2 regions of the Streptomyces sp. NPDC045968 genome follow, and region 2 is predicted to be linked to the other one. Evidence: predicted binding sites of a transcription regulator. Region 2 holds the regulator's gene; the other holds the start of a gene.
The links. Region 2 encodes HspR, which represses chaperone genes until heat shock. Its sites were predicted from a motif close to TTGAGNNNNNNNNNCTCAA; they were not measured.
Positions count from the first base shown of each region.

Region 1: lon (endopeptidase La) is a predicted target of HspR. The motif match lies at 8,949-8,967, and genes of this name have one in related genera.

Region 1 covers NZ_JBWKLF010000004.1:430,987-442,207, reverse strand. Annotated here, with positions in the region: gene AC07FA_RS14855 (sensor histidine kinase) at 1-2,642, opposite strand, end outside; gene AC07FA_RS14850 (protein phosphatase 2C domain-containing protein) at 3,006-3,791, shown strand; gene AC07FA_RS14845 (MarR family winged helix-turn-helix transcriptional regulator) at 3,858-4,355, opposite strand; gene AC07FA_RS14840 (lysozyme) at 4,590-5,414, shown strand; gene AC07FA_RS14835 (polysaccharide deacetylase family protein) at 5,623-6,387, shown strand; gene lon (endopeptidase La) at 6,503-8,926, opposite strand; gene AC07FA_RS14825 (isochorismatase family protein) at 9,089-9,673, shown strand; gene AC07FA_RS14820 (RNA polymerase sigma factor) at 9,739-10,353, shown strand; gene AC07FA_RS14815 (zf-HC2 domain-containing protein) at 10,350-11,221, shown strand, end outside.
Region 2 covers NZ_JBWKLF010000003.1:229,534-240,754, forward strand. Annotated here, with positions in the region: gene clpB (ATP-dependent chaperone ClpB) at 1-1,189, opposite strand, end outside; gene AC07FA_RS10470 (pyridoxamine 5'-phosphate oxidase family protein) at 1,385-1,786, shown strand; gene AC07FA_RS10475 ((2Fe-2S)-binding protein) at 1,885-2,205, opposite strand; gene AC07FA_RS10480 (helix-turn-helix transcriptional regulator) at 2,534-3,544, shown strand; gene AC07FA_RS10485 (LuxR C-terminal-related transcriptional regulator) at 3,730-4,755, shown strand; gene AC07FA_RS10490 (vWA domain-containing protein) at 4,962-5,600, opposite strand; gene AC07FA_RS10495 (hypothetical protein) at 5,703-6,329, shown strand; gene AC07FA_RS10500 (hypothetical protein) at 6,439-6,672, shown strand; gene AC07FA_RS10505 (hypothetical protein) at 6,684-6,938, shown strand; gene AC07FA_RS10510 (heat shock protein transcriptional repressor HspR) at 7,024-7,476, opposite strand; gene dnaJ (molecular chaperone DnaJ) at 7,478-8,662, opposite strand; gene grpE (nucleotide exchange factor GrpE) at 8,756-9,406, opposite strand; gene dnaK (molecular chaperone DnaK) at 9,403-11,221, opposite strand, start outside.

The sequences.
Region 1 (11,221 bases), on a different contig from region 2:
ACGCCCTCGCCGTCGCTCCGGACCTCACCCTGCGGCTGCCGGGGGCCGGGAAGGGTCTCGGCGGCGGGCGCGGGGGCCTGGACCTGGGTCCGGGTGGGCGCAGGTGCCGTGAACGGCGCGGGTGCCTGTGCGGGCTCGGTACGGGGTTCGGGGGCCGGCGCGAAGTCGTTGTCGGCGGCGCGCTCGTGCCGGTCGGGGCCGATGGCGTACGGGTCGGGGGCCTCCGGCGAGGCCGGGAGCCTGACCTGCATCGTCGTCTCGGCCTCGGCCTCGGACGCGACGGCGACCGGCCGGGGTCCGGGCATCTCGGGTGCGCCGGTGGGCTCCGTTACCGGCTCCACGGCCTGGGCGGGTGCCGCCTCGGCGGGTGGGGCCCCGGCTTCCCGGATCGTCTGCTCGGCCGCCGCGATCAGCGGATCGCCCGGCAGTTCGCCCGCCCGGCGGGGCAGGGCGTTGGAGTTGGCCTCGGCCACCGAACCCGGCAGGTTCAGCGTGGGCGCGTCCCCCGCCTTGTGCACCGGCGGCGGTGAGGCGGCCGGCGGCGCCTTCGGCAGCAGGGCCTGCGGCAGGACGACGACCGCCGCCACCCCGTTGCCCTTCTGCTCGCGCAGCTGCACCCGTACGCCGTGGCGCGCGGCCAGGAGCGAGGTCACCTGGAGGCCGAGCCCGGCACCGTCGGCGCTCTGCTCGCCCGCCTCGAACGAGGCCGGGTCGGCCAGCCTGGCGTTGAGCTCGCTCATGCGGACAGCGGACATGCCGATGCCCTCGTCCTGCACGGAGAGCATCACCTCGCCGCCCTCCAGCAGCCAGCCGGAGAGCTCGACATGGGAGTCCGGGGGTGAGAAGGAGGTCGCGTTCTCCAGGAGTTCGGCGACCAGGTGGCTGAGGTCGTCGGCGGCGAAACCGGCGATCTGGGCGTGCGGCGGCAGGGACTGGATCGTCACCCGCTCGTACCGCTCGATCTCGCTGACGGCGGCGCGCAGGACGTCGACCAGCGGGATCGGTCCCGCGTGACCGTGGCCGTGGTCGGCACCCGCGAGGACCAGCATGTTCTCGCTGTGGCGGCGCATGACGGTGGCCATGTGGTCCAGCTTGAAGAGCGTGCTGAGGCGCTCGGGGTCCTGCTCGCGCTCCTCCAGTCCCTCGATGACGCCGAGCTGACGCTCGACGAGGCCGAGGGTGCGCAGCGAGAGGTTGACGAAGGTGTGGTGGACCGTGTTCTTCAGCCGCTCCAGCTGGGCGGCGAGATCGGCCGCGTGGACCTGGAGCTCGGCCCGCTGGACGGTGAGCGCCTCACGGCCCGCGATCAGCTCGCCGCGCTCGCTGCGGAGACTCTCCAGTTGCCCGGTGAACGTGTGGTGCAGCCCGTACAGCTTGCCGTGCAGCGCGTTGATGGACCGGACGACCTGGGCGAACTCGTCGTTGCGCCCGGTGTAGCGGATCGCTTCCGCGGTCTCGGGCTCGCCCGCGAGCCTGGCGGCGCCGATCCGCAGGACGGCGAGCGGCTGGGTGAGGGTGCGGGCGACCGCGGTGGAGACGCCCACGACGATCAGGAAGCAGCCGCCGAGCAGCGCGAGGCGCAGTTCGAGTGCGGTGACGTCGTCGTCGCGGAGCTGCTCCAGGCGCTGGACCTGGGCGGTGCCGAGCGCCGACTCGACCCCCCGCATCCGGTCGATGCGGGCGGAGAGGGCGGCCGCGACCTTCTTGCGGTCGGCCTTCTGGTCCGCGTCGGACAGCTCGGGCCGGTCGGTCAGCCTGGAGAGGTACTTCTCCGCGCTGTTGACCTCGGGGCCGGTGACGGTGGAGGAGAGCTTGTCGCGGGCGACCGGGTTCGCGGCCTGGTCGAAGTCGGCGAGCGAGGCGAGTTCACGGACCCGCGCCTGCTGGGCGGCGGAGCTCAGCTCGTCCCGGTCCCGGTCGCTCTCGGTGGCGCCGTCGGCCCGGACCTCCACCGGCAGCCCGGTGAACGGGTCGGTCCGCGTGACCGGCTCGCTGCGCGGTACGGCGAGAGCGGCGAGGAGCAGCCCGCGGGTGGCCGACGCCTGCTCGACGGCGCCGCCGAGTGCGAGCGGCGCGCGGGTGGAGTCCGCGGCGCGCGGCGGGGTCTTGCCGGCCAGTTCCTCGGCGAGGCCGTGGAGCTTGGCGATGACCTCGGAGTACGCCCGGTGGGCCTCCATGGCCGAGCCCTTGCCCGAGAGTGCGTCGCGGCGCAGCGAGGGGATCGTGGAGAGTTCCCGGCGCAGACCCGCGGGGGCGGCGGCGCGGATCTCGTCGACCTGCTGGTCGACGCGGGCGGAGGGGCCGGCCGAGCCCTCGTCGGCGCCTTCGGCCGTCGGTTCCTGGCGGCCCGCCGCGATGTAGGCGGTGACCTCGTCGCGCTCATCGGCGAGCGAGTGCGCGAGCGTGATGGCCTGCTGGTTCAGCTCGGCGAGGGTGACCAGTTGCTGGGACTCGTTGAGATCGGACGAGGCACCGAGCGCGGCGGGGGCGCCCGCCGCGAGGACGGTGATGCCGACGACGGCGACTCCCGCGACCAGCCGACTGCGTACCCGCACGGTCCGCTTGTCGGCGCCCGGGACCGGAGGGGTCGCCCCGGAACCGTCGCGCGTGCTGCCCTTGCTCCGCGGCCGCTTCTTCTGCACCGGTGCTCGCAATCTTGACTCGTCCACCCATGAAGCAGAGGTGACGTACGGTCACGTGAAACGGCGCCCACCCCTGGTACGGCTTCTGACCATTCCAGTGCTTTTGAGAGGGGGGCGCGCATCAACCGCTCCGCCACTCGAACGAGTGAACATCACTCCGGAGTTGGCGAACAAGTCTCCCCAGAGCCGCTGTCGGCCATGCACGGGCCACCAGGTGGAAGTTCCGCCCAGGCTTTGGCAGGATGCCCGCCCGCACCCGCCACGGAGCGTTTCCTTCCGCTCACAGCGGCCCGGTTGACCTGCTGGTACGGGCCAACGCCCGGATCGTGCAGGGCTCGTGAAGGCATCGTGCAGACTGGTCGTATGCGCACGGAACTCGCGACCGAACCCGGCAGCGCGGAACGCCCCAACGAGGACTGGGTGTCCGCCGCACTCCCCGCGTCCGGACAGGGCGGGACGCTGGTCCTGCTCGACGGTGTGACACCACCGCAGGGTGACGACGGTTGTGTGCACTCGGTCCCCTGGTTCACCGCCCGGCTGGGCGGGGCGCTGGCCGAACTGTCCTCTTCGCGACCGGATCTGACGCTGACGGAGGTGCTCGCCGAGTCCATCCGGCGCACCGCCGACACGCACCGTTCCCCCTGTGACCTTTCTCACGTGAGGACGCCGCAGGCGACCGTGGTGCTCGCCCGCTGGGGCGAACGCGAGATCGAGTACCTGGTCCTCTCCGACTCGGCGCTCCTCCTGGAGTCGCCCGACGGGGCCGTACGCGCGGTGCTCGACGACCGGCTCGACCGGCTGCCGCCCGGCTCCCTCGCCTCCGAGGCGATCACCGACGCCCGGGTCCGTAACAAGGAGGGCGGCTTCTTCACCGCCGCCGCCGACCCCAAGGTGGCGTCCCGGGCGGTGACCGGCCGGGTGCCGCGCACGGAGGTCCGGGCCCTGGCCGCCCTGACGGACGGGGCGAGCCGCTGGACGGAGAAGTTCCGGGAGGGCGACTGGACGGCCACCCTGGAGCTGCTGCGCAAGACGGGGCCCCAGGGACTGATCGACCGGGTGCGGGAGCTGGAGCGGGCGGACACGGACCGCAGATATCTGCGCCGGAGCAAGACCCATGACGACGCGACGGCGGTCTTCGTCGAGTTCTAGACCGCGCCCGCAGGACCTGTCGGCGGACCGCCCAGGGCACCGCCCGCTCGGATCGGCCGACCCCGGTCAGTCCTCGGCGCGCGCGTTCAGCTGGTGCAGCAGCCGGGCCAGCTCCGCCACTTCGGAGCGGTCCCAGTCGGCCAGCTTGCGTACGTAGCGTTCGCGGCGGGCGTCGCGCACGCTGCTGAAGCGGACGAGGCCCTCGTCGGTGAGATGGACGAGCCAGGCGCGGCCGTCCGCCGGATCGGGTTCGCGGGCCACCAGGCCGAGGCTCTCCAGAGCGCGCAGCTGACGGCTCATGGTCGCCTTGCCGACGCCGACGTAGGCGGCGAGGTCGGTGGCCCGCTGCGGGCCCGCCGACTCCAGCCGTACGAGGAGGCCGTAGGCGGCGGACTCCAGGTCGGGGTGCACCTCTCGGGCCATCTCCCCGGAGTTGGCCCGCGCCCTGCGCAGAAAGACGGCCAACTCCCGTTCAAGCGCCAGGAACTCGTGGTCCACACCACTCCCGCCGACCGCGCCGGGTTCACTCCCGCGTTCGCTCCCGTGCACGTCAGCACCCCTCATACGCTTTCCCGCCGATGAAAGTTTCTTCCGCCGCCGGTCATCGCCGCAGCTCGGTCAGTATTTCGCAGGATTAGACCAACGGCAGCGGCCGGGCCCTCTTCCGCCTCGCGGGTCTACGTGCGTAGCTTCATAGATGCCCACGGTGACATGTCCACACCATGGCAGCCTTCCAGGGATGTCCCGCACGCGTCCCTGGGTCAGCAGTCCCCCCACCGAGGCCCCGGAGGCACTCACATGCCCGTGCACAGATCCGGTTCGTCCCGCCGCTCGCGCTTCGCCGCGGCGGGAGCCCTCCTCGCAGCACTCTCCCTCCTCCTCACCCTGCCCGGCGCTGCCACCGCCGCCGAAACCCCCGCCCGCGGTACGGCCAGGATGGGCCAGGGAGTCATCGCCCACGACGGCCAGGGCGGACTCCCCCGCGACACCCGCGCCGTCCAGACGGAGGGCGTGGACGTCAGCAGCCACCAGGGCAACGTCGCCTGGTCGACCCTCTGGAACAGCGGCGTGAAGTGGGCCTACGCCAAGGCCACCGAGGGGACGTACTACAAGAACCCCTACTTCGCGCAGCAGTACAACGGCTCCTACAACGTCGGCATGATCCGCGGGGCGTACCACTTCGCCACCCCGGACACGACCAGCGGGGCGACCCAGGCCAACTACTTCGTGGACAACGGGGGCGGCTGGTCGGGGGACGGCAGGACGCTGCCGGGCGTACTGGACATCGAGTGGAACCCGTACGGCGCGCAGTGCTACGGCAAGTCCCAGGCGGGAATGGTCTCCTGGATCCGCGACTTCGTGAACACCTACAAGGCGCGCACCGGGCGTGACGCGGTGATCTACACCGCGACCAGCTGGTGGCAGACCTGCACGGGCAACGACTCCGGCTTCGGCGCCACCAACCCGCTCTGGGTGGCCCGCTACAACACCACCGTCGGCGAGCTCCCGGCCGGCTGGGGCTATTACACGATGTGGCAGTACACGTCGTCCGGCCCGACCGTCGGCGACCACAACCACTTCAACGGCGCCCTCGACCGCGTACAGGCCCTCGCCTACGGCTGATCGGCCCCCACCGCTTCACGCGGCGGCCCCGGTGACGCACACGCGTCGCCGGGGCCTCCGCCGTCTCGGGCCGCGACCCTCCCGACCTGCGCTTCCACCGCTCACGTCCAGCACCTCACCCTTCTATACACTGCGTGTATACGCGCTATGTATAGTCCTCGGCGTGCCGCGCGGTCCGTGTGCGGCCGGTCTTGAGGAGTGACCTGCTGTGCCCAGAAAGATGACGTCGTCCGGCGCCGGGTTGGCTGCCGCCCTGGTGACCGCGCTCACACTCGCGCTCAGCGGCTGCTCGATGGAGACCACCGCACCCGGTTCGGCGCGCCAGGAGGCCGCGGCCGATGCCAAGGGGTCGTTCGGGCAGGTGGACTGCCGCAAGGCGAAGTGCATAGCGCTGACGTTCGACGCGGGCCCGGCCGAGGACACCCCGCGGCTCCTGGACACCCTCAAGGAGAAGAAGGTGCCCGCCACCTTCTTCCTGCTCGGCAGGAAGCACGTGGTCAGGTACCCGGACACCGTGCGGCGCATCGCGGCCGAGGGGCACGAGGTGGCCAACCACACCTGGTCGCACGAGATCCTGACCGACCGCGAGCCCGCGAAGATACGGGCCGAGCTGGAGAAGACACAGGACGCCATCGCGGCGATCACCGGCAGGAAGCCGCGGCTGATGCGCCCGCCGCAGGGCCGCACCGACGACACGGTCTCCGGCATCTGCAAGGAGCTGGGGCTGTCGCAGATCCTGTGGAGCGCGACCGCGAAGGACTACTCCACGAACGACTCGGCGCTGATCAGGAAGCGGATTCTCGACCAGGCTGACAGGGACGGCATCATCCTGCTGCACGACATCTACAAGGGCACCGTGCCCGCGGTACCCGGCATCATCGACGCGCTGAAGGAGCGCGGCTACACCTTCGTGACCGTCCCCCAGCTGATGGCCCCGGCCGAGCCGGTGCCTGGCACCATCTACCGGCCCTAGGCGGTGCCGGCCCAGCGCGTGTCCGCTCAAGCGGAACGGCCCGCCCTCCCCATCGGGAGAACGGGCCGTCCGTACCGGCCGTGCACGTCATGCCACGCCCGTCACTGCATGACACTCACGCCGCGGCCGGGACCCTCTGCTCCCGGAGCCCGGCCGAGGCCGGGGCGAGGGCGATCTCCAGCACCTGGCGGACGTCGGTCACCGGGTGGACCTCAAGGCCGTCGAGGACCTCGGCCGGTACGTCGTCCAGGTCGGCCTCGTTCCGCTTGGGGATCACCACGGTGGTGATCCCGGCACGGTGCGCGGCCAGCAGCTTCTGCTTCAGGCCACCGATCGGCAGTACCCGTCCGGTCAGCGACACCTCACCCGTCATCGCCACATCCGTACGGACCAGCCGGCCGGACAGCAGCGAGGCCAGCGCCGTCGTCATGGTGATACCGGCACTCGGACCGTCCTTGGGCACCGCACCCGCCGGGAAGTGGATGTGCACCCCGCGGTCCTTCAGATCCGCGACCGGCAGCTCCAGCTCGGCGCCGTGCGAGCGCAGGAAGCTCAGCGCGATCTGCGCGGACTCCTTCATGACGTCACCGAGCTGACCGGTCAGGGTCAGCCCCGACGCCCCGGTCTCCGGATCGGCCAGCGACGCCTCGACGAAGAGCACGTCACCGCCCGCGCCGGTCACCGCGAGTCCGGTGGCCACGCCCGGTACCGCGGTGCGGCGCTCGGCCGGGTCCTGGGCGGACTCGGGCACGTGGTGCGGGCGTCCGATCAGACCCCGCAGATCCTCGTCGGTGACGGTGAACGGCAGCTCGCGGTCGCCCAGTTCGTGCTGGGCCGCGACCTTGCGGAGCAGCCGGGCGACGGCCCGCTCCAGATTGCGGACGCCGGCCTCGCGGGTGTACTCCCCGGCCAGCTTGCGCAGCGCGGACTCGTCGAGCGTGACCTCTTCCTCCTCCAGACCGGCCCGCTCCAGCTGGCGCGGGAGCAGGTGGTCGCGGGCGATGACGACCTTCTCGTCCTCGGTGTAGCCGTCCAGCCTGACCAGCTCCATGCGGTCGAGCAGGGCCTCCGGGATGGCGTCGAGCACATTGGCCGTCGCCAGGAAGACGACGTCGCTGAGGTCGAGTTCGACCTCCAGGTAGTGGTCGCGGAACGTGTGGTTCTGCGCCGGGTCGAGGACTTCCAGGAGGGCGGCCGCCGGGTCGCCCCGGAAGTCCGAGCCGACCTTGTCGATCTCGTCGAGCAGGACGACCGGGTTCATGGAACCGGCCTCCTTGATGGCGCGGACGATCCGCCCGGGAAGGGCGCCCACGTACGTACGCCGGTGGCCCCTGATCTCCGCCTCGTCCCGGACACCGCCGAGCGCGACACGGACGAACTTGCGGCCCATCGCGTGCGCGACGGATTCACCGAGCGAGGTCTTGCCCACTCCCGGCGGACCCACCAGCGCCAGCACCGCGCCGCCGCGCCTGCCGCCCACGACGCCCAGCCCCCGGTCGGCGCGCCGCTTGCGCACCGCCAGGTACTCGGTGATCCGCTCCTTCACGTCCTGGAGGCCCGCGTGCTCGGAGTCGAGAACGCGCTGGGCACCGGGGATGTCGTACGCGTCCTCGGTCCGCTCGGTCCACGGCAGTTCCAGGACGGTGTCGAGCCAGGTCCTGATCCAGGAGCCCTCGGGGCTCTGGTCGGAGGACCGCTCCAGCTTGTCGACCTCCTTGAGCGCCGCCTCGCGGACGTGCTCGGGAAGGTCGGCGGCCTCGACGCGCGCCCGGTAGTCGTCGGACTCGTCCTCAGGGTCTCCGTTGAGCTCCGACAGCTCCTTGCGTACGGCGTCGAGCTGGCGCCGCAGCAGGAACTCGCGCTGCTGCTTGTCGACGCCCTCCTGGACGTCCTTGGCGATGGACTCGGCCACATCCTGCTCGGCGAGGTGTTCGCCGAGCCACTGGATGGCGAGCTTCAGCCGGGCGACCGCGTCCGCGGTCTCCAGGAGCTGCACCTTCTGGGCGGTGGTCAGGAAGGGCGAGTAACCGGAATTGTCGGCGAGCGCGGAGATGTCCTCGATCTGCTGCACCCGGTCCACGACCTGCCAGGCGCCGCGCTTCTTGAGCCAGCTGGTGGCGAGTGCCTTGTACTCCTTGACCAGCTCCGCGGCGGAGCCGGGCAGGGGGTCCGGGACGAGCACGTCGACCTTGGTCCCCTCCACCCACAGCGCTCCGCCGGGCCCACTGGTCCCGGCACCGATCCGCACCCGGTCACGGGCCCGGATGAGCGCACCCGGGTCTCCGTCCGAGAGCCGGCCGACCTGCTCGACGGTGCCGAGGACGCCGGTCCCCGTGTAGGTCCCGTCGATACGCGGGACGAGCAGCACCTCGGGCTTGCCGCCACCGGCACGCGCGGCGGCCTGTGCGGCCTCCACGGCTGCCCGCACCTCCGTGTCCGACAGATCCAGCGGCACCACCATTCCGGGCAGCACTACCTCGTCGTCGAGCGGCAGCACAGGCAGGTCGATCGGTGTGAACGCCTTGGACTCCGTAGCCATGATCTCCCCTTCGGCAGTCAAGTTGAGCTATGTGGACTCAATGCTCCTGAGCGCCGGAATGTTCCCCAAGCCTTGTTCGCTCTCAGCGATCACCCGGCCGGTGCCGGTTCACGGCTCGAAATCACGTGGAGCGTGGCGGGCCGGGATGGCGATGATGGCGCCATGACTCCTCCCGGCTCTCCCCTCCAGGCGCTACTCGTGGTGGACGTCCAGTCCACCTCCGTGACGGGGGCGGGTGCGGTGCCCGGCGCGGCCCTGCTCCTGGACCGCACGACCGGCCTGATCGCACGGGCCCGTACGAGCGGGGCGCTCGTCGTGCACATCCAGAACGACGGGCCCGCCGGAGCGGGCGACGAGCCCCACACGCCCGGCTGGGAACTCCACTTCCCCGTCGAGACCGGCCCCGGCGAGTTCGTCGTCCGCAAATCCAGGGACGACGGCTTCGAGGGGACGACGCTGGGCGGCCTGCTGGCCGGCCACGGGGTACGCGGACTCGTCGTCTGCGGCCTGATGTCCGAGATGTGCGTCCAGGCAACAGCCCGTGGGGCCCTGGAACGCGGTTATCGAGTTGTCCTCCCGTACGACGCCCACGCGACGCACAACATTCCGGCGGCCCCCGGAATCAGCGAGGAGATACCGGCGGCCACGGCGTCACGGGTCGCCGCCTGGGCCATCAGCAACGAGGCCGAGGTCACCTCGCGCGCCGCGGACGTCGCGTTCGCGGCGCCGGCCTCGCCGGTCCGCTGAATCTCCCGGCCACGGAATCTCCCGGCCGGTGAACCGGACACGCTCCGCCCGTCGATAGAGCAGGTGTGAGGCTGCTGCGCCCTTCGGGGACCGACGGGGACGACGAGGACGGCGCGCTGCTGCGCGCCGTCGCTCAGGGGGACGCGGGCGCACTCGGCGCGCTCTACGACCGGCACGCGGGGTGGCTCCATGCCCGGCTGAGCCGCCGGTGCGGGGACGCGGAGACCGTACGGGAGGTGCTCCAGGACACCTTCGTCACGGCCTGGCAGTCCGCGGGCTCGCACCGGGGCGCGCGGGTCGGCGGCTGGCTGTGGGTGATCGCGGCCCGCCGGCTGGTCGACGCGCAGCGGGCCGGGGCCAGGGCGGCACGGTTCGGGTCCTGGTCCGGGTCCGGTTCCGGGGCCACCGGGTGGGAGGCCGCCGTGCCGTCCGCCGAGGAACGGGTGCTGGCCGGCCTGGAGTACGGCGATGTGGGCACCGCGCTGGACCGGATCTCCCCCGAGCTGCGGGAGGTACTGCGCGCGACGGTCATCGACGGCCTGACCACCCGCGAGACCGCCCGGCTGCTCGGCATACCGGAGGGCACCGTCAAGACGCGCGCCATGCGCGCCAGACGCGAACTCCGCGCGGCCCTGGACCTGTTGGCCTCGGAACGCGATCCGCTGGGAGGTACGGCATGAGGCATACGCACGCATGGCACGTGGACGGGGAGCTCGCCGCCCGGTACGCGGCCGGCACGGTGACGGAGACCGACGCCTGGTCCCTGGAGAAGCACGTCGAGGCGTGCGGGAACTGCGCGGCACGGGTGTCGTCGGCGGTCGGGACCCGGGACGGCGTGGGAGCGCTCCTGGCGGACATCCGGGCGGACGTCCTGGCGGAGGCGGGCCCCCGGGCCGCCCGCACGCTTCGGCCCGGCGCCGGCCTCATGGGCACCCGCCCGCTCCGCGCCACGCCCGGCTCCCGCGTGGCCCGCGTCGCCCGCGCGCTCCGCGCCACGCCCGGTTCCCCCGTGGCCCGCGTGCTCTGGGCCGCCGGGCCCGCCCTGCGGGGGCCCTGGTTGCTGGCGCTCGTGATCGTGGCCTCGGGGGCTCTCGCCCTGGCGTACGGGGCGGGGCTCGGCGGGTCGGTCCGGCCGTTGCTCCTCGTCGTCGCGCCCGTGCTGCCGCTCGCGGGGGTGTTCGTCTCGTACGGGCGGCACGCCGATCCCCTGTACGAGATCACCGCCGCCACCCCCGCCGGTGGACTGCGGCTGCTGCTGACCAGGACCGCCGCGGTGCTCGGGGCGAGCATCCCGGCACTGACCCTCGCCGGGGCCGCCCTGCCCCCGGAGGTGGGCGGGCCCGGGGCCGTGGCGTGGCTGCTGCCCGGGCTGGCGCTGACGCTCGCGGCCCTCGCCCTCGGTTCGTACGTCGGCTGCCGGACCGGCGCCTCGGCCGTCGCCGCGGGCTGGGCCTTCGCCGTCGCCCTTCCCTCCGTCGGCGCCTCGCCCCGGGGGCCGGCCGCGCTGGCCGCCGAGGCCGCCCCGTACTTCGCGGGGCCCGGCGTCCA
Region 2 (11,221 bases):
CGACCAGGTCGATGGCCTTGTCGGGGAGGAAGCGGGAGGTGATGTAGCGGTCGGACAGGGTCGCGGCGGCGACCAGCGCGGAGTCCGCGATGGAGACCTTGTGGTGCGCCTCGTACCGCCCCTTGAGACCACGCAGGATCGCGATGGTGTCCTCGACGGAGGGCTCGGCGACCAGGACCTGCTGGAAGCGGCGCTCCAGGGCGGGGTCCTTCTCGATCCGCTCGCGGTACTCGTCGAGGGTGGTCGCGCCGACCATACGCAGTTCACCGCGGGCCAGCATCGGCTTGAGCATGTTGCCCGCGTCCATGGCGGAGTCCCCGCCGGCGCCGGCGCCGACCACGGTGTGGAGTTCGTCGATGAAGGTGATGATCTGGCCGTCGCTCTCCTTGATCTCGGAGAGGACGGTCTTCAGGCGCTCCTCGAACTCGCCGCGGTACTTGGCGCCCGCGACCATCGCGCCGAGATCGAGCGAGACGAGCCGCTTGTTCTTGAGGCTTTCGGGAACGTCGCCCTTGACGATGCGCTGGGCGAGCCCTTCGACGACGGCCGTCTTGCCGACGCCGGGCTCACCGATGAGCACGGGGTTGTTCTTCGTACGCCGCGACAGCACCTGGACGACTCGGCGGATCTCCTGGTCCCGGCCGATGACGGGGTCGAGCTTGCCTTCCCTGGCGGCGGCCGTGAAATCCGTACCGAACTTCTCCAGGGCCTTGTACTGACCCTCCGGGTCGGGTGTGGTCACCCGTCGCCCTCCCCTGCTCTTCTCGAACGCGTCCAGCAGCTTCTTCGCACTGGCACCCTGCTGAGTGAGGATCTCACCGGCGCGGCCGCCCTTCGCCGCGATGCCGATCAGCAGGTGCTCGGTGGAGAGGTAGTCGTCCCCGAGCTCCTTCGCGCGCTGCGCGGCGTCGGCGATGACGGCGAGGAGCTCACGGTTGGGCTGCGGGGGCGCGACGGTGGAGCCGGTCACGCTGGGCTGCGCCCCGAGAAGGCGCTCGGTCTCGGCGCGTACGGCCACCTGGTCGGCGTCGACGGCGGCCAGCAGATCGGTGATGTTCTCGTTGTCCTCGCCCGCGAGCAGCGCCAGCAGCAGGTGCCCGGGAGTCAGATCGGGGTGCCCGTCCTTCACGGCCCGGCTGGTGGCCGCGTTGAGGGCGTCCCGGCTCTTGTTGGTCAGCTCGGCGTCCACGTGCGCTCTCTCCTCCGTGCGTTGGCGGTATGTCGTTGACACTGACACGGTCAACGTGCACAAAGTTGAGCGTACTCCGCTCAATGCGAAAACGGGACCACTGCCGTGCCTTCGCTCGGGCTCGTTGTCGAGTGAACCGCCCGCCGTACGCCCCCGCCACCGCACCACGGCACCCCGGCTGCCTAGGCTTGGACCATGCACGATGTACGCAACCCCAGCCCCGAGTACCTCGCCTTCTGGCGCGAGCGCCACGTGTGCACGCTGACGACGCTCCGCCCGGACGGCACCCCGCACGTGGTGCCCGTCGGTGTGACGTACGACCCCGGGGCCGGGCTCGCACGTGTCATCACCAGCAAGAACAGCCGCAAGGTCGCGCATGTCCTGGCCGCGGCGCCGGGAGAGGCACGGGTCGCGGTCTGCCAGATGCACAAGGCGCGCTGGGCGACGCTGGAGGGCGTGGCGACGATCCGCACGGAGCAGGAGCTCGTCGACGACGCGGTACGCCGCTACGCGGAGCGGTACGAACGGACGCCGCGGCAGAACCCCGACCGGGTCGTCATCGAGATCGCCCTGGACCGGGCGCTCGGCCGGGTCTGAACCTGGCCGGGGCAGCACAACGGCGCCATCGTGTTCAGGTCACGATGGCGCCGCTGTGTGGGGGAAGCGCCTGAGCGATATGGAACGACGGGGGTCGCTCAGGCACTGCGGGGGGTGGCGGAGATGGCTTCAGATTCGAACAGCTCATGGTCCCGCTGATCGAGGTTGACGAAGATCATGCCGTACCTCACGGCACAGCGGACCGGTTGCGGGGCCCCGCGGGGCCGACGAAGGCAGCGATAGGCGCGGACGTCCTCGCCCTCTTCCATCACGACGACTACCGGTTCACCGAACAGGGTGACCATCAACGAGTCGCCACGACGGGGGAGTGCCGTGAGCAGATCGATGAAGTGCCACCCGGAGCGGTAGGCCGTGGCCATCTCGCGCCGGAAGGTGCGGTCGTCCGGCGGGGTGGTCATGCGGTCGCGCCGGCCGGGGCGGCGGTCCAACCGATGTCCCCCTGAGCGGGGGCCGGAGAGGTCCAACCGATGTCCCCCTGAGCAGGGGCCGGAGCGGTCCAACCGATATCGCCCTGGGCAGCTTCCGCCTCACTGCTCCAGCCGATGTCGCCGCCGGCCGACAGGCCGAGGCCAAGGGCCGCAACGAACGAGGCGGCAAGCGCCGAGCGAAGCATTCGCTTGTACATAGTCGGCTTCGTCCTCACTTGTGGATTCTTCTCCCCCGCACCTAAGACGATGTCTCACCTGAGCACGCGAACACCACTGAGTCGATGCATCATGTTCTTGCATGTTCAGGAACCTGGGGGGTGGAGATATGATCACAAGTCACACAAAGCCGACACATCCTCACGGGATCACCGAACTATGTGAGGCCGGAGGGCGCCTTTACGCCAGCGCACTGCGCGTCGGACGTATCGCCCGCACCGAGGTGGAACCGGCTCCGTGCCTGATGGAGTTCGCCCTGCTGCACCCGGACCCCGACGACGCCTCCTGGTTGCGTCCCGTCCCGCCGTCCGCCGTACTCGCGCAGCATTTGCACCCCATAGAGCGCGAGATCCAGGAGCGCCGAAGGCATTCGGTCGAACTGACCGAATCCTTCGAGCCATTCATGGACATCAGCGCGCAAGGGCCGCCGACCACCCACGCCATCACCGTGCTCGAGGGCGTCAACCGGATCAACGCCGCCCTCGACCTCGCCACCGCAGAGTGCCGTACCGAGGTCCTCACCGTCCAACCCGGAGGCGGAAGGAACGAGGATCGTCTCAGTAGATCACTCGAACGTGGCCTGTCCGTGGTCCACCGCGGCGTCAGCATGCGCACCCTCTACCAGCACACGGTGCGCCACAGCCCGAGCACCCTCGCCTACGCCGAACGCATGGCCGGCCACCATGTGGAGATACGGACGCTCGAAGAACTGATAGACCGCCTGATCGTCTTCGACCGGACGGTCGCCTTCATTCCCGCCCAGGACGACCGCCAAGTCGCTCTGGAACTGCGTCACCCCGGGCTGGTCGAGTACCTCGTCAACGTATTCGAGCAACTCTGGACCCGGGCCGCGCCCCTGCGCGAAGAGGTCAAGTACGACCCGGCCCCCCTGGGCATCAGTGGCGTTCAGCGGTCCATCGCCCAGCTCCTCATCGAGGGCCATGTCGACGATTCCATCGCCCGCCGACTCGGCATGAACGTCCGCACCTGCCGCGCCCACGTAGCCAAGCTCGCGGCCGCCCTCGGCAGCAACAGCCGTGCCCAGCTCGGCTACCTCATCGCCCGGTCAGGAATCCTGGAGCAGGACTCCTGACCGTCCGGCGCCCGTCGGCATCCCCACCCCGGAGCCGGAAGGCGCGACCGCGCAACGGGGGAGAGCACGGCCGCACCCTGTTCCATCAGGGAAGTTCCCGGCTCCCCCGACTTCTCAACACTCCCCCGGAAGCTTCGCTTCCACCACCGTCATCTTGTTGCACTGCAAAAAGTGAGGGGCCACAAATGCAGAGGGATGGGGCGCATTCAGTCCATCCACACGGGACCAGGGAACTGTGTGCCCCGGCGATCCGGCTGTACGAGATCGCACTCCGCAATGGACGCATCGCCCGTGCCGAACTCGGCCCCGCCCCCTGCCTCGTCGAGATGGCCCTCCTCCATCCCGACCCAAGGGATGACGCCTGGATGCGGCCCGTTCCACCGTCCACCGGCCTGGCTCACCTTCTCCAGCCCATCACCCGGGAAATCGAGGAGCGCGTCCAGCTCACCGCCGCTCTGAGCAAGTCGCTGGCCCCTCTGGTCGCCGTCGCCAGCGAGGACCTCAGTCTCGCGATCACCGTTCTCGAGGGAAAGGGCGTGATCCAGGCGGCCCTCAACGAGGCGACCGCCGCTGCCAGGGAGGAAGTCCTGACCGCCCAGCCGGGCAGCAGGCGGCCGGCCGAGCTGATTCCGCAGGCGCTGGCCAACGCCCAGACCGTCATCGACCGCGGGGCCCGGCTCCGGCACATCTACCAGCACCCGGCCCGCTACAGCACCGCCCTCAGGGACTACCTGGAGCAGGTGCCGGCCGACCGGCTGAAGGTGCGCACCACGGAACAGACGGTCGACCGACTGCTCATCTTCGACCGCCAGGTGGCGTTCATCCCTGCCACACCCGACCGCAAGGTCGCCCTGGAGATACGCAACCCCGCGTTAGTCCGCTACCTGACGCAGGTCTACGAAATGCTCTGGGCACAGGCCACCCCCTTCGCCGAACAGCTGCCCACAGCCGCCCCCGGCACCCCCATCACCGCCGTCCAGCGCAGCATCGCCCGCCTCCTCGTCGAAGGACACGTCGACGACGTCGTGGCCCGCAAGCTGGGCATCAGCGTCCGTACCTGCCGCGCCCACATCGCCAAGCTCATGCTGGCCCTCGACGCGTCGAGCCGCACCCACCTCGGCGCCCTGCTCGTCCAGTCGGGCCTGGTCGAAACCACGGGCTCCACGCCCCGGGAGACCGGCGCATCGTCGTCCTCGGCCTCGGCCTCGTGACGGAGGCTCGCCCTTCGCGCGTGAGGGGTCCGTTTCCGCTGGTGGACGCCCACTCACCCTTCATCGCCCCGGCCCCTCGCCGGCCGGCCGCGTGGGCGGTGCGGCATCAGGTCGCGGACGTTCGCGTCACCAGCGCCATGCTCGACTGGCACCGCGGCCGGCTCTCGTCCCGCCGGCGCGCGGTGCTGCAGGGGAGGCTCCCTCGCTCAGCCCGTGGGCGTCCGCTTCTGCCAACGCCCCACCGCACGGCGAATGCGCCGGGTGGTCGCCCACCTCGTCAACTCGGACCAGTTGTCCGTCTTGAGAACGACGAAGTTCTCCGGATCGCCGGGCCGTTCACCGAGCGTGTCCACCACACCGAGAGGACACACCTCGCCCCACTTGGTTCCGATGAACACCCAGAAGACGGGATACCTGGACGCCTTCTTCATCGTCCTCACGAAGGCGGCGCCGTCAGCCGGGGGGCCGTTGAGCAGCAGGATGGCGACCGTGTGGCCGGCAAGCCCCGCAGAGGACTGGATGATCTCGTCCAGAGCGGGTGCGAGAGCACTGCCGCCCCTGAAGAGGCGCCCCTGGGATTTCAGCCGCGCGAGCCCGTTTGATCTCTTCTCACCTCGCGCTGCTTCCGTGCCGGACCCAAGAGTCATCCACTCATCGGCCCAGGCATTCAGCTCCCCGGGCCCCGGGGGAGAAATTTCCACTGGCTTCTCGGTGAAAATCCACAAACCCTGAGGCACGTCGAAGTGTCTCTCAGAGAATTCCACGGCGAACTTCGCGGCTTCCTTCATGAGTGACGAGCAGAAGGATAATTCCCTAAATGCCGCTATGCCGACCATCACATTCATGGGCCCCGCCCTCACCATCCGGATTCGGATGAAGTGTGTCACCAGGCGTCACGGAAATCAATGGGGCGATGCGTGGAACTCACACACAAGGAGTGAAACCTCATGGCCGGAGCCAGCACATCTGGGCCGGATTCACCGCACACATTGGACATGGACGTCTTCTCCCGCTCGGCGCGCGAGACCCTGCGTCTCTATTTCCGAAAGGACGAGGCGAGCCACCTCGTCATGAAGATCGCCACCCTGAACCACACGGTCGACTACATGAAGGTCGCCCTGGCGGGGCTCTCCACCGGACTCACCCTGGTCAAAGCGGACTTCACCCTTTTCAAGGTGGACGAGAAGGGGGTCTCCTGGCTCGGGAACACCCTCTACGCCTTTCCGTGGACCAAGGAAGGCGACAAATGGTGGCGCCGGGTCGCAGGACAGAAGACCATCCAGAAATACGAAGACAATATGAAGGAACAGGAAAAGATAGAAAGAGAGCTGGCAAAGATTCGGCCGTACGCCGACAAGGCTTTCTACCGCAGGTCCAGGGCCGGCAGCCTCAACAGACGCATCAATCTGGCCCAGAACTCAGCGGAACGCGCGCACAGGGACATTGCGGGACTACAAGCACGGCTACGTGCCGCTGGAGAGAGCAGCAAGCCGACGGCGAGCGCCCGCAATCAGAATTTCACCTCCACGCGCGACTCCATCAACAAACTCAGCCAGGCGCTCGCAGGGATCTGACCGGCCCTTCCCGTACGGCGGTGATCAAGATGTCAGAGATTCGGTCCGGCGACGGAACACGGGTCGTCGGTGATCGATGCCCTGGGCGGCATCTGAACCAGGAGTTCACATGAATCTGAAGCAGGCCATCCAGCAGGTGAGCTCGGGGCTGAGCGGTCTCAGACGCACGGTGAGCCAGTCGTCTTCCGGCTTGTCCGCCCTGCAACGAGGCGCCACCAGCACCACGCAGCCACTCTCCAGAATAAAGGTCACCGCTGGGCAGGAGCTGGGCTACAGCGGAAGCGCGGCGGACGGCGTCCCGGGACGTGCCAGCTGGGACCGGCTGCACGTCCCGCGGATCTGAGGAGGTCCGCGATGACGCAGTCCGAGGCCGATGGCATCGCCCGGGAACTGGAACGCCTGCACCGCTCCGTCGACGTCGGATTCGCCACCACCCGGGGCGACTTGGCGCTTCTGCTGCAACGTGTCGACCAGAGTGACAAGGCACTGGACGAGCACGAGGAGCGTCTCGACGCACTGGAGCGCACCCGCTGGCCCCTGTCGTCCCTGGCCGCGGTGATCTCGTGCGCGGCGCTGGCACTCACCCTGTGGCAGGGCTCGGGCAAGTGACCCTGCACGCGAAAGAGGCCCGTGGTCCCCGCCATCGGTCGGGCACCACGGGCCTCTCGTGCGTTGCGACGGATGCGGCCAGGACCTAGTCCGTAGCCCTCTTCGGCTTCGGCCGCCACACCACCAGCGCGCTCGCCTGCTGCACGTCCTGGTACGGGACCAGATCGCGGCGGTACGAGGCGTGCACCTGGGCCTCGCGCTGCTGCAGGGCCACCGCCGCCCCGTCGACCGCGGCGGAGAGCTCGGCGACCCGCTGCTGGAGCGCGGCGACCTGGTTCTCCAGCTCGATGATGCGCTTGATGCCGGCCAGGTTGATGCCCTCGTCCTGCGACAACTGCTGGACGGTGCGCAGCAGTTCGATGTCGCGGGCGGAGTAGCGCCTGCCGCGTCCGGCGGTACGGTCCGGGGAGACCAGGCCGAGGCGGTCGTACTGGCGCAGCGTCTGCGGGTGCAGGCCCGAGAGCTGGGCCGCGATCGAGATCACGTACACCGGTGATTCGTCGGTCAGCTGGTACGGATTACGTCGACGGCCGTCCATCTCAAGCTCCCTTCGCAGCCTGGAACAGCTCCGCCCGCGGATCCTCCTCCGCGGTCGCCTTCCGGTAGGCCTCCAGCGCGTCCTGGGCCTCGGGTGCGAGGTCCTTGGGGACCGCGACCTCCACGGTGACCAGGAGGTCGCCGCGGGTGCCGTCCTTGCGGACCGCGCCCTTGCCGCGGGCGCGCATCGTACGCCCGTTGGGGGTGCCGGCCGGAAGCTTCAGGGTGACCGGGGGGCCGCCGAGCGTCGGGACCTTCACCTCGCCGCCGAGCGCCGCCTCCGTGAAGGCGATCGGCACGGTGACCGTGAGGTTGTCGCCCTTGCGGCCGAAGACGGGGTGGGCGTCGACGTGGACGACGACGTACAGATCGCCGGCCGGTCCGCCGCGTTCGCCCGGGCTGCCCTTGCCGCGCAGCCGGATGCGCTGGCCGTCCAGCACGCCCGCCGGAATCCTGACCTGCATGGTGCGCGCCGACTTCGCCCGTCCGCTGCCCTTGCAGACCTCGCAGGGGTCCTGGGCGATGAGGCCCCGGCCCTTGCAGTCCACGCAGGGATCGGTGAGCGAGAAGCCGCCGCCGCTGCCGCGCGACACCTGTCCGGTGCCGACGCAGGTCGGACAGACCCTCGGGGTGCCGTTCTTGTCGCCGGTGCCCGAACACGCCTTGCAGGGTGCCTGGCTGGACATCCGCAGCGGGACCGTGGCCCCGTCGACCGCCTCGGTGAAGCTGAGCGTCACCTCGGACTCGATGTCCTGCCCGCGCCGGGGCTGCACACGGGTGCCCGCGCCGCCGCGGTTGAAGAGGCCGCCGAAGACGTCTCCCAGACCGCCGCCACCGAACCCGCCGGCGCCGCCGGCCTGGCCGCCGCCCGGGGCGCCTCCGAAGAGGTCGCCCAGGTCGAAGTTGAAGTTGCCCCCCGCGCCACCGGGACCGGCCCGGAAGCCTCCGTTGCCGAAGAGCGCGCGGGCTTCGTCGTACTCCTTGCGCTTCTTGCTGTCGCCGAGGATGTCGTTCGCCTCGGAGATCTCCTTGAAGCGCTCCTCCGCCTTGGCGTCACCCTTGTTGGCGTCCGGGTGGAACTCGCGGGCGAGCTTCCGGTACGCCTTCTTGACCTCGGCGTCGGTGGCGTCCTTGGGGACGCCGAGAACCTTGTAGTAGTCCTTCTCGACGAAGTCCTTCGTGCTCATCGACGTCCCTCCTTCCGGACGATCGGCCGAGGAGCCGGCCATGAGGCCGGGCTCCTGGCCGGTCGGTGTGCACCGAGGTGGTCGGACTGAATGTCAGACCTCCTCCGTGCCACCGCTCTCCTCGTCGTCTGTCTTCTCTTCCTTCGCCGTCGCCGGCGTGGCGCCGGGCTGCGGCTCGGCCACGGCCACCCGCGCGGGGCGGATGGTGCGCTCGCCGATGCGATACCCCGGCTGCAGGATCGCCACGCAGGTCGTCTCGGTGACGTCCGGCGCGTACGAGTGCATCAGGGCCTCGTGGATCGTCGGGTCGAAGGGCTCGCCCTCCTTGCCGAACTGCTGGAGGCCCATCTTCGCGGCGACCGTCTCAAGAGACTCGGCCACCGACTTGAAGCCACCGGTCAGCTCGCCGTGTTCCCGCGCGCGGCCGACGTCGTCGAGCACGGGCAGGAGCTCGGACAGGAGACCCGCGACTGCGATCTCCTTGACCGTGACCCGGTCCCGCTCGACGCGGCGGCGGTAGTTCTGGTACTCGGCCTGGAGCCGCTGGAGGTCGCCCGTGCGCTCGCTGAGCGCGGTGCGGACCTGGTCCAGCTGTGCTGTCAGACCGACTGTCTGTACTGAGTCCCCGGCCGGGGACGCCTCCTCCTCCGGAGAGGGGGTGGCGTCCTTCGGCTCAGCTCCGTCAGGGGTGGTGTCGGAGGGGACGTCAGGCTTCTCCTCGAAGCCCGGAGTCTCCTCGGTCACACCGCACCGCCCTTGGTGTCCTTCTCGTCGTCCACGATCTCGGCGTCGACGACGTCGTCACCGTCGGCCTGGGCCTGACCGGCGTCCGACGCGTCCGCACCCGGCGTCGCACCATCGGCCTGGGCGTTGGCGTACATCGCCTGGCCCAGCTTCTGGGAGACGGCCGCGACCTTCTCGGTGGCCGTACGGATCTCGGCGGTGTCCTCGCCCTTGAGCTTTTCCTTCAGCTCGGTGAGGGACTCCTCGACCTCCGTCTTGACGTCGGCCGGAACCTTGTCCTCGTTGTCCTTGAGGAACTTCTCCGTCTGGTAGACGAGCTGCTCGCCCTGGTTACGGGACTCGGCGGCCTCGCGACGGCGGTGGTCCTCGTCCGCGTACTGCTCGGCCTCTTCGCGCATCCGGTTGACCTCGTCCTTCGGCAGCGAGGAGCCACCGGTGACGGTCATCTTCTGCTCCTTGCCGGTGCCGAGGTCCTTGGCGGCGACGTGCATGATGCCGTTGGCGTCGATGTCGAACGCGACCTCGATCTGCGGCACGCCACGCGGGGCCGGCGGCAGACCCGTGAGCTCGAACATTCCGAGCTTCTTGTTGTACGCCGCGATCTCGCGCTCGCCCTGGTAGACCTGGATCTGCACGGACGGCTGGTTGTCCTCGGCCGTCGTGAAGATCTCGGAGCGCTTGGTCGGGATGGTCGTGTTGCGCTCGATGAGCTTCGTCATGATGCCGCCCTTGGTTTCGATACCAAGCGACAGCGGCGTGACGTCGAGGAGCAGAACGTCCTTGACCTCGCCCTTCAGGACACCGGCCTGGAGCGAGGCGCCGATGGCGACGACCTCGTCCGGGTTCACGCCCTTGTTGGCTTCCTGACCACCGGTGAGCTCCTTGACGAGCTCGGCGACGGCCGGCATACGGGTCGAGCCACCGACGAGAACGACGTGGTCGATCTCGGAGAGCTGGATGCCCGCGTCCTTGATGACGTTGTGGAACGGGTTCTTGCAGCGGTCCAGGAGGTCCGCGGTGAGCTGCTGGAACTGGGCGCGCGTGAGCTTCTCGTCCAGGTGCAGCGGGCCCTCGGCCGACGCCGTGATGTACGGCAGGTTGATCGTGGTCTCCGTCGAGGAGGACAGCTCGATCTTCGCCTTCTCCGCGGCCTCGCGGAGACGCTGGAGAGCCATCTTGTCCTTGGACAGGTCCACGCCGTGGCCGTTGGCGAACTGCTTGACCAGGTAGTCCATGACCCGCTGGTCCCAGTCGTCACCACCGAGGTGGTTGTCACCGTTGGTGGCCTTCACCTCGACGACGCCGTCGCCGATCTCCAGGAGGGACACGTCGAAGGTGCCGCCACCGAGGTCGAAGACGAGGATCGTCTGGTCGTCCTTGTCGAGCCCGTACGCCAGCGCGGCGGCGGTCGGCTCGTTGACGATACGCAGGACGTTCAGGCCCGCGATCTCGCCGGCCTCCTTCGTCGCCTGACGCTCGGAGTCGTTGAAGTACGCCGGGACGGTGATGACCGCGTCGGTCACCTTCTCGCCGAGGTAGGACTCCGCGTCACGCTTCAGCTTCTGCAGGATGAAGGCGCTCATCTGCTGCGGGTTGAAGCTCTTGCCGTCCAGGTCGATCTTCCAGTCAGTGCCCATGTGGCGCTTGACGGAGCGGATGGTCCTGTCGACGTTCGTGACCGCCTGGCGCTTGGCGACCTCGCCGACGAGCACCTCGCCGTTCTTCGCGAAGGCGACGACGGACGGCGTGGTCCTGGCGCCTTCGGCGTTGGTGATGACGGTGGGCTCGCCGCCTTCCAGAACGCTCACGACGGAG